Regions from separate parts of the Stenotrophomonas sp. YJH_SMC_65 genome, predicted to be linked through region 2. Evidence: riboswitches for the same ligand, from Rfam matches in the RefSeq annotation. Region 2 holds a riboswitch; the other holds the start of a gene.
The links. A riboswitch is a leader RNA that binds a small molecule or an ion and turns the genes downstream of it on or off. The one in region 2 is predicted to bind cobalamin.

Region 1: it holds a riboswitch for cobalamin, as region 2 does, so the genes downstream of both, btuB (TonB-dependent vitamin B12 receptor) here and AC5P7A_RS11025 (epoxyqueuosine reductase QueH) in region 2, are expected to answer to the same signal.

Annotation. Positions count from the first base shown of each region.
Region 1 is NZ_JCAFSR010000003.1:153,048-158,183, forward strand. It holds gene AC5P7A_RS06740 (LysR family transcriptional regulator) at 1-506, shown strand, start outside; gene AC5P7A_RS06745 (class I SAM-dependent methyltransferase) at 503-1,294, shown strand; gene gph (phosphoglycolate phosphatase) at 1,359-2,027, shown strand; gene btuB (TonB-dependent vitamin B12 receptor) at 2,121-3,962, opposite strand; cobalamin riboswitch at 4,078-4,300, opposite strand; gene AC5P7A_RS06760 (histidine phosphatase family protein) at 4,443-5,021, shown strand; gene AC5P7A_RS06765 (TfoX/Sxy family protein) at 5,113-5,136, opposite strand, start outside.
Region 2 is NZ_JCAFSR010000005.1:124,894-130,029, forward strand. It holds gene AC5P7A_RS11020 (nicotinate phosphoribosyltransferase) at 1-981, shown strand, start outside; cobalamin riboswitch at 1,115-1,344, shown strand; gene AC5P7A_RS11025 (epoxyqueuosine reductase QueH) at 1,506-2,192, shown strand; gene pncA (bifunctional nicotinamidase/pyrazinamidase) at 2,248-2,874, shown strand; gene purU (formyltetrahydrofolate deformylase) at 3,004-3,855, opposite strand; gene AC5P7A_RS11040 (LysR family transcriptional regulator) at 3,970-4,881, shown strand; gene AC5P7A_RS11045 (NADH:flavin oxidoreductase/NADH oxidase) at 4,885-5,136, opposite strand, start outside.

The sequences.
Region 1 (5,136 bases), on a different contig from region 2:
CCGTGCGCATCGCGCGCCAGATCGATCCCAGCCTGATCGCGCGGCGGCTGGCCACCTGCCGCTCGGTGCTGTGCGCGACGCCGTCCTACCTGCAGGCACGCGGCACGCCGACTGCTCCCGAGCATCTGGCCGCGCACAACTGCCTGACCCACCACTACGTCGGCAAGAGCCTGTGGCAGCTGCACCGAGACGGCCGTTCGCTGTCGGTGGCGGTGGGCGGCAACATCAGCGCCAACGAGGCCTCGCTGCTGCTGGAGGCGGTGCGGGCCGGTGCCGGTATCGCCATGCTGCCGACCTACCAGGTGGCGCCGCTGCTGCGTACCGGCGAGCTGATCGAACTGCTGCCCGAATTCAGCCTGGACGAACTCGGCATTCATGCCGTGTACGCGTCACGGCGACAGCAGCCCGCTATCATGCGGCGATTCCTGGACTACCTGGCCGAGTGTTTCGCCAGCCCGGCCTTCCAGGATCTGGATTGGCGCCCACCGGGCAAGGAGAACACATGAACCATGGACAGGCCTTGATCGACCACAACCGTGCTGCCTGGGACCGCCAGGCCAGCGAAGTGCGCGAATGGTCGCGCCCGGTGGAAAGTTCAACCATTGCCGCCGCGCGCGAAGGCCGCTGGCAGGTGCATCTGACCCCACGCGCGCTGCCATTGGACTGGCTGGGCGATGTGCGTGGCCGCCGCATCCTGTGCCTGGCCTCGGGCGGGGGCCAGCAGGCACCGGTGCTGGCCGCTGCGGGCGCCGACGTCACCGTGTTCGATCTCTCCGACGGGCAGCTGGAACAGGACCGCAGCGTGGCGGCGCGCGATGGCCTGCAGCTGCGCACGGTGCAGGGCGACATGCGCGACCTGCACGTATTCGCCAACGACAGCTTCGACGTGGTGTTCCATCCGATCTCCAACCTGTACGTACCCGACGTGCGCCCGGTGTGGACCGAATGCCGCCGCGTGCTGGCGCGCGACGGCATGTTGATGGCCAGCTTCTACAACCCGGTGCTGTTCGTCGGCGCGCGCGATCCGCAGCTCGATGCGCAGGGCCTGATCCGGCCGCAGTACGCCATTCCCTATTCGGACCTGGAAGACCTGCCCGCCGCAGAACGTGAGGCGAAACTCGGCCGCGGCGATGCGCTGACCTTTGGCCACAGCCTGACCGAACTGATCGGCGGGCAGCTGGATGCGGGGTTCGTCATCGATCGCTTCATGGAAGACTGGCAGCCGCAGCCGCGCTTCCTGATCGACCGCTACCTGCCCACGTTCCTGGCCACCCGCGCACGCCGGATCGGTTGAGGCGGATCGGCGCAGAAACCAGCGGCGTACAATGGGCGGCCCCACGTCGTGCAGGTGCCGTCCCTTGTCGTATCCCTATCCGCTGGTCGTGTTCGACCTAGATGGCACGCTGGTCGACAGCGCAGCTGATATCGCCGAAGCACTGAACCGCACGCTGGAAGACATCGGCATGGCACGCGTGCCGGAAGCCACGGTTCTGGGCTGGATCGGCGACGGTGTGCGCCGCCTGGTCGAGCAGGCCGTGCACGCCGCGGGTCGTGAGGTCGACCTGGCCGAAGTGATGCCGGTGTTCATGGTGCACTACCGTGAGTGCCTGCTGCGCAGCCCGCGCCTGTTCGATGGCGTGGCCGAAGCGCTGATGCAGCTGCGTGCACGCGGTGTTCCGCTGGCGATCTGCACCAACAAGCCCGAAGCGCTGGTGCCGCCACTGCTGCAACACCTGGGCATTGGTGATGCGTTCGCGCTGGTACTGGGCGGCGATTCGCTGCCGCAGCGCAAGCCCAGCGGTGAGCCGCTGCGGCACATCGCTGCGCACTTCGGGCTGGCGGTGGATGCCTGCCTGATGGTGGGTGATTCGTTGACCGACTACCGCGCCGCCGAAGAGGCAGGCATGCCGATCGCACTGGTGCGTTACGGTTATCCGCGTGGCCTGGACCTGGCCACCGCACAGGCGGTGGCGGTGATTGACGACCTGCGTGAGTTGCCGGGGTTGGCCGCGGGCGTTCGGGTGTAGAGCGGAGCCCACGCTCGGCTGCTTCATTGCGTGAGCCGAGCATGGGCTCGGCTCTACAGTAGATCGGCGCCGGGCGATGCCCGGCGCGCGCCTTCATTTCGGCTGGTAACGCACGCTCAGCTGGTATTCGCGGCCGGGCTGGTTGAACCACGCCACCGTCTCGTAGCGGCGGTCGAACACGTTGGCGGCACGTGCCAGCAGCGACCACGCCGGCGTCAGCGCGTACTCGGCGCGCAGGTCCAGCGTGCCGTAGCCACCGACCTTCACCGCGTTGGCGGCATCGTCATAGCGCTTGCCCGCACCCTGCACGGTCAGGCCGGCGCGGAAATCGCCGAAGCGGCGGTCGACGTCCAGGCGCGCGGTCTGCTGTGCACGGCGCGGCAGCCAGTTGTCGAACTGGGTGCTGCCATGGGTGCGGTTGCGCGGGTCGGTGTAGCTCAGCTGCGCGTTGAGGTCGAAGCCGGCCAGCAGCACGCCACCGGTCAGTTCGGCGCCACGGATGCGCGCCTTCTCCACCTGCTGCATTTTCATCGTGGACGCATCGTAGGTGATCAGGTCATCGATGCGGGTCTCGTACACGTCCAGGCCCCAATGCCAGCCCTGGCCCTGCTGCGAAACACCGAGGTTGGCGCTCTTGGACTTCTCCGGCTTCAACGTCGGCACGCCGCTCCACGGGTCGTACAGGTCGCTGAAGGTCGGTGCCTTGAAGGCGGTGCCGTAGCTGGCATTGACGCGCAGGCCGTGGTCCAGCTGCATTGCCCAGCCGAGACTGCCGGTGGCGTGGTTGCCGAACTGCTGGTTGTCGTCGTTGCGTGCGCTGGCCTGCAGCTGATGGCGGCCGAAGCGGCCCTGGTACTGCACGAACACGCCGGTGTTGCGACGGCTGTCGACGAGGTAGCCCGCGCTGCTGCCATCCAGGTTGTCTTCGCTCCAGTCCACGCCGGTGCTCAGCAGCTGGCTTCCGGTCAAGGTGAAGTCACCCTGCAGCGAGGCGCTGTCGCGGTGGGTCTGCGCGCTGCCGCGTGCGCCGAAGTCGCCGAAGTTGTCCGATTCGTTGTCGCTGCGGCCGACGTTGGCGGTGAACGCCAGGCGCCCGGACGGGGTGTAGCGCACCTTGCCGGCCAGCACCTGCTGGCGGGTTTCCGAGTAGTTGTAATAGCCGTCGTAGTGGTTCTTGCCGTCGGCGCGCAGCGCACTGCCTTCCACATTCCACTGGTCGTTGAAGGTGTAGCCGCCACGCAGGCTCTTGGACAGGTTGCGGTAGCCGTCGCGGTCGGGTTCGTCAGCGAAGCAGCCGGTGAACAGCGTCGCCGAGCCACGGCAGGCATCGACGCCATCGGAATGCTGGTAGGCGATGTCGGCGCCGAACCAGCCGCGTTCGGTGCCACCTCCGATGCCGCCGCTAGCTTCGCGCAGGCCGTTGTTGCCACCACCGAGCTGGAAGTGCGGAGCAAAATCGCCCTGGTTGCGGCGGGTGAAGATCTGGATCACGCCACCGATGGCGTCGGCGCCGTACAGGCTGGACTGCGGGCCGCGCACGATTTCCACGCGTTCGATCTGCGCCAGCGGCAGGTCCTGGTACATGGCCAGGCCGAGGTCGGCACTGTTGATGCGCACGCCATCGACCAGCACCACGGTGTGGCCCGAGTTGGTGCCGCGCAGGAACAGCGAGCTCTGCTTGCCGAGCCCGCCGGCATTGGTCAGGTTGATGCCGGCGCGGCCGCGCAGCAGTTCCTGCAACGAGGTGGCCTGACTGGATTCGATCTGCGCGCGGTCGATCACCTGGGCTGGTGCGATGCTGTCCTGCAGGGCGATCGGGGTGCGGGTGGCGGTGACCAGGATCTGGTCGAGCGCGGTGGTGTCATCGGCGGCCTGGGCCAGCGCGGGCAGGGCGGCCAGCACGGCCAGGGACAGCATTCGGGACTGCAGCTTCATGGGGGACTCCAGGTGCCACGCACGCCCGCGTGGCGAAGGGGAGGAGCCGCGAAGGCAGGCATGCGCCGACGCCGCAGCGCAGGCTGCGGTCATCCAGCGCCATGCCCACCGCACCGCGACCTGAGGCTTCCGGGCCGGTCTCCGGGCTTGCCGCCGGGTGGCGCGAGGCCACCGTCCAGGCGCCTTCCCATGCCTGCGGCACAGTGGCGTTGTTGCCTGGAACTGACGTGCTTACCGTTGCGGGGGCAGCGCCGGCCTGGCGTGGATTCACGCGTCACCGGCTTCCCGTTTCAACCTGCCGGCCGTGGCCGCAGGTCACCTGGAAGTGCGCGCAGTCTACGGCATCGCAGGCGGCCCGTAGCGTCGAGCGTACCCGACTGCCTTTGCTGTGCCCTTAGAATGGTCCCTCGATCCCGTGGTGCCGTTGCCGATGTCCGCCCGTTTTCCGCTGTTCCCGCGTTGCCTGTACAGGACGCACGCATGATCCTCGACCTGGTCCGCCATGCCGGCAACGGTCGCGATGAGTTCCTCGATGGCCGCAGCGATCCACCGCAGCTGGCCCGCCTGCCGCAGGAACTGGTCGACGCCTACGCTGCGCAGCCCTGGGAACGGGTGATCAGTTCGCCGCGGCTGCGCTCGCTGCACACGGCGATGGCCCTGGCCACCCCGCGCGGGCTGGACGTGGAAGCGGAGGAGGAATGGGAAGAGCTGGATTTCGGCGATTGGGACGGGCAGTCGCTGTTCGACCTGCCGGAGGATGCACTGGCGGCCTTCCATGCCGATCCGCATGCATACCCACCGCCCAACGGTGAGAGCTGGGGCCACTTCGAGCGGCGTATCGCGCGCGCGCTGGATCGACTGCTCGATGATGACGACCCGGTGCCAACGCTGGTGGTCAGCCATGGCGGCCCGCTGCGCATGGTGCTGTCGCAGGTCTGCGGCCTGCCGATGTCGCTGTGCTGGGCACTGCGCATCGACCACGGCACGCGCCTGCGGGTACGGCTGGAACGTGGCGAAGCCGGGCTGGCAGGCGAGCTGCTGGAACTGCAGCAGCCGTAACCCATCGGTAGTGCCGGCCGCTGGCCGGCAGTCTCAGGAATGTTGAAAAGACCACGCAGTTGCCGGCCAGCGGCCGGCACTACCGGTGCGGTCAATCCTCGTCCGCATCCTCGGT
Region 2 (5,136 bases):
GTGGCCACCATCAGCTGGCACGCACGGCAGACCATTGCCGCGTTCCTGCAGCAGACCAGCGACGACCCGCAGGGGCAGCTGCCGTTCAAGCTGCATGACTTCGGCGCGCGCGGTGTCTCGAGCCTGGAATCGGCCGCGCTGGGCGGTGCCGCGCACCTGGTCAACTTCCTCGGCACCGATACGGTCTCGGCCCTGTGCCTGGCGCGCGCGCACTACCACGCGCCGATGGCCGGCTATTCGATTCCCGCCGCCGAGCACAGCACCATCACCAGCTGGGGCCGCGAGCGCGAGGTGGACGCCTACCGCAACATGCTGCGCCAGTTCGGCACGCCCGGTGCGATCGTGGCGGTGGTATCGGACAGCTATGACATCTACCGCGCCATCAGCGAGCACTGGGGTACCACCCTGCGCGATGAAGTGATCGCCTCGGGCGCCACCCTGGTCATCCGCCCGGACTCGGGGGACCCGGTGGAGGTGGTGGCCGAAAGCCTGCACCGGCTGGATGAAGCGTTCGGCCATAGCCTCAACAGCAAGGGCTACCGCGTGCTCAACCACGTGCGGGTGATCCAGGGCGATGGCATCAATCCGGACACCATCCGCGCGATCCTGCAGCGCATCACCGACGACGGCTACGCCGCCGACAACGTGGCCTTCGGCATGGGCGGTGCGCTGCTGCAGCGGCTGGACCGCGATACGCAGAAGTTCGCGCTGAAGTGCTCGGCGGCGCGGGTCGAGGGTGAGTGGATCGACGTCTACAAGGATCCGGTCACCGACGCCGGCAAGGCCAGCAAGCGTGGCCGCATGCGCCTGCTGCGCCGCCTGGACGATGGCAGCCTGCACACGGTGCCGCTGCCGGCCAACGGCGACGACACCCTGCCGGACGGCTTCGAGGACGCAATGGTGACCGTGTGGGAGAACGGCCGCCTGCTGCACGACCAGCGGCTGGACGACATCCGCACGCGGGCGGCCGCGGGGCATTGAAGGTGCATCCCGACCGGGGTCAGAGCCCGCTGCGTGGCAGCGGGATCCGACCCCTTCCTTCCGCTGGGGTCGGATCCCGTTGCAGCGTAGCGGGTTCTGACCCCTGCGCTCTTGACCGGCGCCACCAACAGGTCCACCTTGCACACGCCGAAGGTATCCCTCCCATCGCTGCGGCGCGGGGAGGGATTTAAACGGGAATCCGGTGAAGGCGCCTCGCGCGTCCATTCCGGAGCTGCCCCGCAGCGGTGAATGGAAACGAATCCTGCCAACAGCACTGGGCTCGCGCCTGGGAAGCGGCGGGTAGTAGGTGGGCTGCGGCCCGTGTCCATCAGCCCGAATACCGGCCCCGGCCGGGGGACACGACCGTCCCCTGACTCGACCTGGAATCTCCGCGGGGAGGTTGCCGGGGCCGTCGTCGTCCTGCGCGTGCAGGCGGTGTGGCCGCGCGCGTCCTGTTCACGGTATCCGGCCAGACCCGTTCACCCACGCACTGATGCATGGGCCACCGCCGTTGCCGGCGGTCCATGCGGTACCTGACGATGACCGAGCTCCAACGCCCCACCCTGACCCTGCCCGCCGACGGCAAGCGCCTGCTGCTGCATTCGTGCTGCGCGCCCTGTTCCGGCGAAGTGATGGAGGCGATCACCGCCTCCGGGATCGACTACGCGATCTTCTTCTACAACCCCAACATCCACCCGGTGAAGGAATACGAGCTGCGCAAGCAGGAGAACATCCGCTTCGCCGAGCAGCACGGCATTCCTTTCATCGACTGCGACTACGACACCGACAACTGGTTCAGCCGTGCGCGGGGCATGGAAAACGAACCCGAACGCGGTATCCGCTGCACGATGTGCTTCGACATGCGTTTCGAGCGCACCGCGCTGTATGCGCACGAGCACGGCTACGACACCATCAGTTCGTCGCTGGGCATCTCGCGCTGGAAGAACATGGCGCAGATCAACGACTGCGGCATCCGCGCCGCCTCGCGCTATGAAGGCCTACAGTACTGGGACTACAACTGGCGCAAGGGCGGAGGCGCCAGCCGCATGATCGAGATCAGCAAGCGCGAGCAGTTCTACCAGCAGGAATACTGCGGCTGCGTGTACTCGCTTCGCGATGCCAACCGCCATCGCCGCGAGAATGGCCGCGAGCGGATCAGGATCGGCCTGCTGTACTACGGGCAGGACGCTGGGACGCCACAGGGCGATTGACGTGCAGGCATGGGGCGGCCACGCTGGTCGCCCCTTCTGTTGTAGCGGAACTGCCATGACCGCCCTGCCCGCCGATGTCGCCCTGCTGGTGATCGACCTGCAGCCGGACTTCATGCCCGGTGGCGCCTTGGCCTGCGACCAGGGCGATGCGCTGGTGGCACCGATCGCCGATCTGCTGGCGCAGCGCCGCTACCGCACCGTGGTGGCGACCCAGGACTGGCACCCGGCCGACCACGCCTCGTTCGCCAGCCAGCACCCCGGCCAACGCCCCTTCGAGACCATCCTGCTGCACGCGCAGCCGCAGACGCTGTGGCCGGACCACTGCGTGCAGGGCAGCGCCGGTGCCGCGCTGCACCCGGGCGTGGACTGGACCGTGGCCGACCTGATCCTGCGCAAGGGCACACGCCAACAGGTGGATTCGTACAGCGCCTTCCGCGAGAACCACGGCCCCGATGGCGAGCGCCCGGCCACCGGCCTGGCCGGCTGGCTGCACGAGCGCCGCATCCGCGAAGTGCACGTATGCGGCCTGGCCCGCGACTACTGCGTGCTGTGGAGCGCGCAGGATGCGGTGAAGTCCGGCTTCCGGGTGAAGTTCCTGTGGGAGCTGACCCGGCCGGTGACCGAAGCCAACGACGCGATGGTGCGCGATGCGCTGGGCAAGGCGGGGATCGCGACCGCCTGACCCACAACGGTAGTGCCGGGCGCTGGCCGGCAACGCCTGGATCCCTGCAGTTGCCGGCCAGCGGCCGGCACTACCGGATCACACCCGTGGGTAGCGCCGGGCCATGCCCGGCGGACGCGGGATGGGCGATTACCGGAACACCACCGTGCGATGCCCGTTGAGCAGGATGCGGTGCTCCACATGGCGGCGTACGGCGCGTGCCAGCACCAGCGATTCGGTATCGCTGCCCAGCCGCACCAGTTCGCGCGGTGCCATCGCATGGTCAACGCGGGCCACGTCCTGTTCGATGATCGGTCCTTCGTCCAGATCCTCGGTGACGTAGTGCGCGGTGGCGCCGATGATCTTGACCCCGCGCGCATGCGCCTGGTGGTACGGCTGCGCGCCCTTGAAGCTGGGCAGGAAGCTGTGGTGGATGTTGATCGCACGCCCGGCCAGCGCGCGGCACAGCCTGGGTGACAGGATCTGCATGTAGCGTGCCAGCACCACCAGGTCGATGCGCTCGCGCTCGACCAGGTCGATGATCTGCTGCTCCTGCACCGCACGCGTATCGGCGGTTACCGGCAGGTGGTGGAACGGTACCTGGTAGGACGCGGCCAATGGCGCGAAGTCGGCGTGGTTGGAGGCCACCGCGGCAATGTCGACCTTCAGCTGGCCGCTGTGGGCGCGGAACAGCAGGTCGTTGAGGCAGTGCCCCTGCTTGCTGACCAGCACCAGCAGGCGTGCCCGGCGGCGGCCATCATGCAGCTGCCAGTCCATGCCGAAGCCTTCGGCAAGCGTGGCCATCGCGGCGTGCACGGTCTCCAGCGGCAGGCCGGCGTCACGGTCGAAATGCACGCGCAGGAAGAAGCGGCCGCTTTCCTCATCGCCGAACTGCTGGGCGTCGAGGATGTTGCAGCCGTGGTCGAACAGCAGGCCGGACACGCGGTAGACGATGCCGGTACGGTCGGGGCAGGACAGGGTGAGGATGGAATCGGGGCGCATCGCCACAGTGTAGGGCAGCTTCCTGCCCAGCAGCCGGATGATCACCGATGCAACCGAACCGCTTGGTTCAGTCCCAAGCGATACTTGGCCATCACCGTGGCAAGCTGGTCGGTCATGAACCTGTTGCAACTGATCCGCAGCTTCACCCGCACCGCAGAGACCGGCAGCATTGCCGCCGCGGCCCGCATCCTTGGCATCAGCGCCACCGCAGTCGGCCAGAACATCAACCGGCTGGAAGCGCATCTGGGCGTACGGCTGCTGAACCGGAGTACGCGCCAGCTGGCGCTCAGCGAGGCCGGCGCGCTGTACCTGGCGCAGGTGCGCCACATCGAGGCCGACCTGGCGCGCGCGCAGGCGATGGTCACCTCCGGTGATATCGAACCGGCCGGGCCGCTGCGCATCGCCAGCAGCAGCGCGTTCGGCCGCCACGTGCTGGCCCCGTTGCTGCCGTCACTGCAGCAACGCTACCCGCAGCTGCAGCTGGAACTGCGGCTGACCGACCGCGCCGTGCAGCATGGTCCAGAGGCGGTGGATGCCAGCATCCGCATCGGCGCGCAGCTGGAAGACGGCGTGGTCGCACGGCAGCTGGCACGCGTGCCGTTCGTGTTCTGCGCCTCGCCGGCCTACCTGAAGGCCCATGGCACCCCGCAGGAACCGTCGGATCTGGGCAGCCATCGCGGGCTGCTGCATCGCTTCCCCACCGATGGCCGGCCGTTGCGCTGGGGCCTGCTGAAGGACGGCCAGCGTGTGGACGCCGTGCTACCGCCGAGCATGGTCTGCGATGACATCGATGCGCTGGCGTCGCTGGCGGCGGCCGGTGCCGGCATCACGCGATTGGCTGCGTTCGTGGCCGAGCCCTACCTGCGCGATGGACGCCTGCAGGCCGTGTTCGGCGCCGACAGCACGTGGCGTCCGGAGCCGATGGAGGTCTATTTCTGCGTCAGCGATCGCCGCGACTTCACCGCCAAGATCCGCGCGCTGTTCGAGCACCTGCGGGCCGGCATGGCGCCGGCCTGGCGGGTGTGAGCCTCAGCGCGCCTTGAACACGCCGCGCGCATCGCGCGGCTCGCAGCGCAGGTACTGCGGCGCCGGTTCCACGCTGTCGCGCAATGCGGCGGCGGCATGCCACGGCCAGCGCGGGTCGTAGAGGATGCCGCGCGCCAGGGCCACGGCATCGGCGTGGCGATGGCGCAGGATCGATTCGGCCTGCTCCGGTTCGGTGATCATGCCCACGGCGATCACCGGCATGCGCACCTTGGCCTTGATCGCCGCCGCGAACGG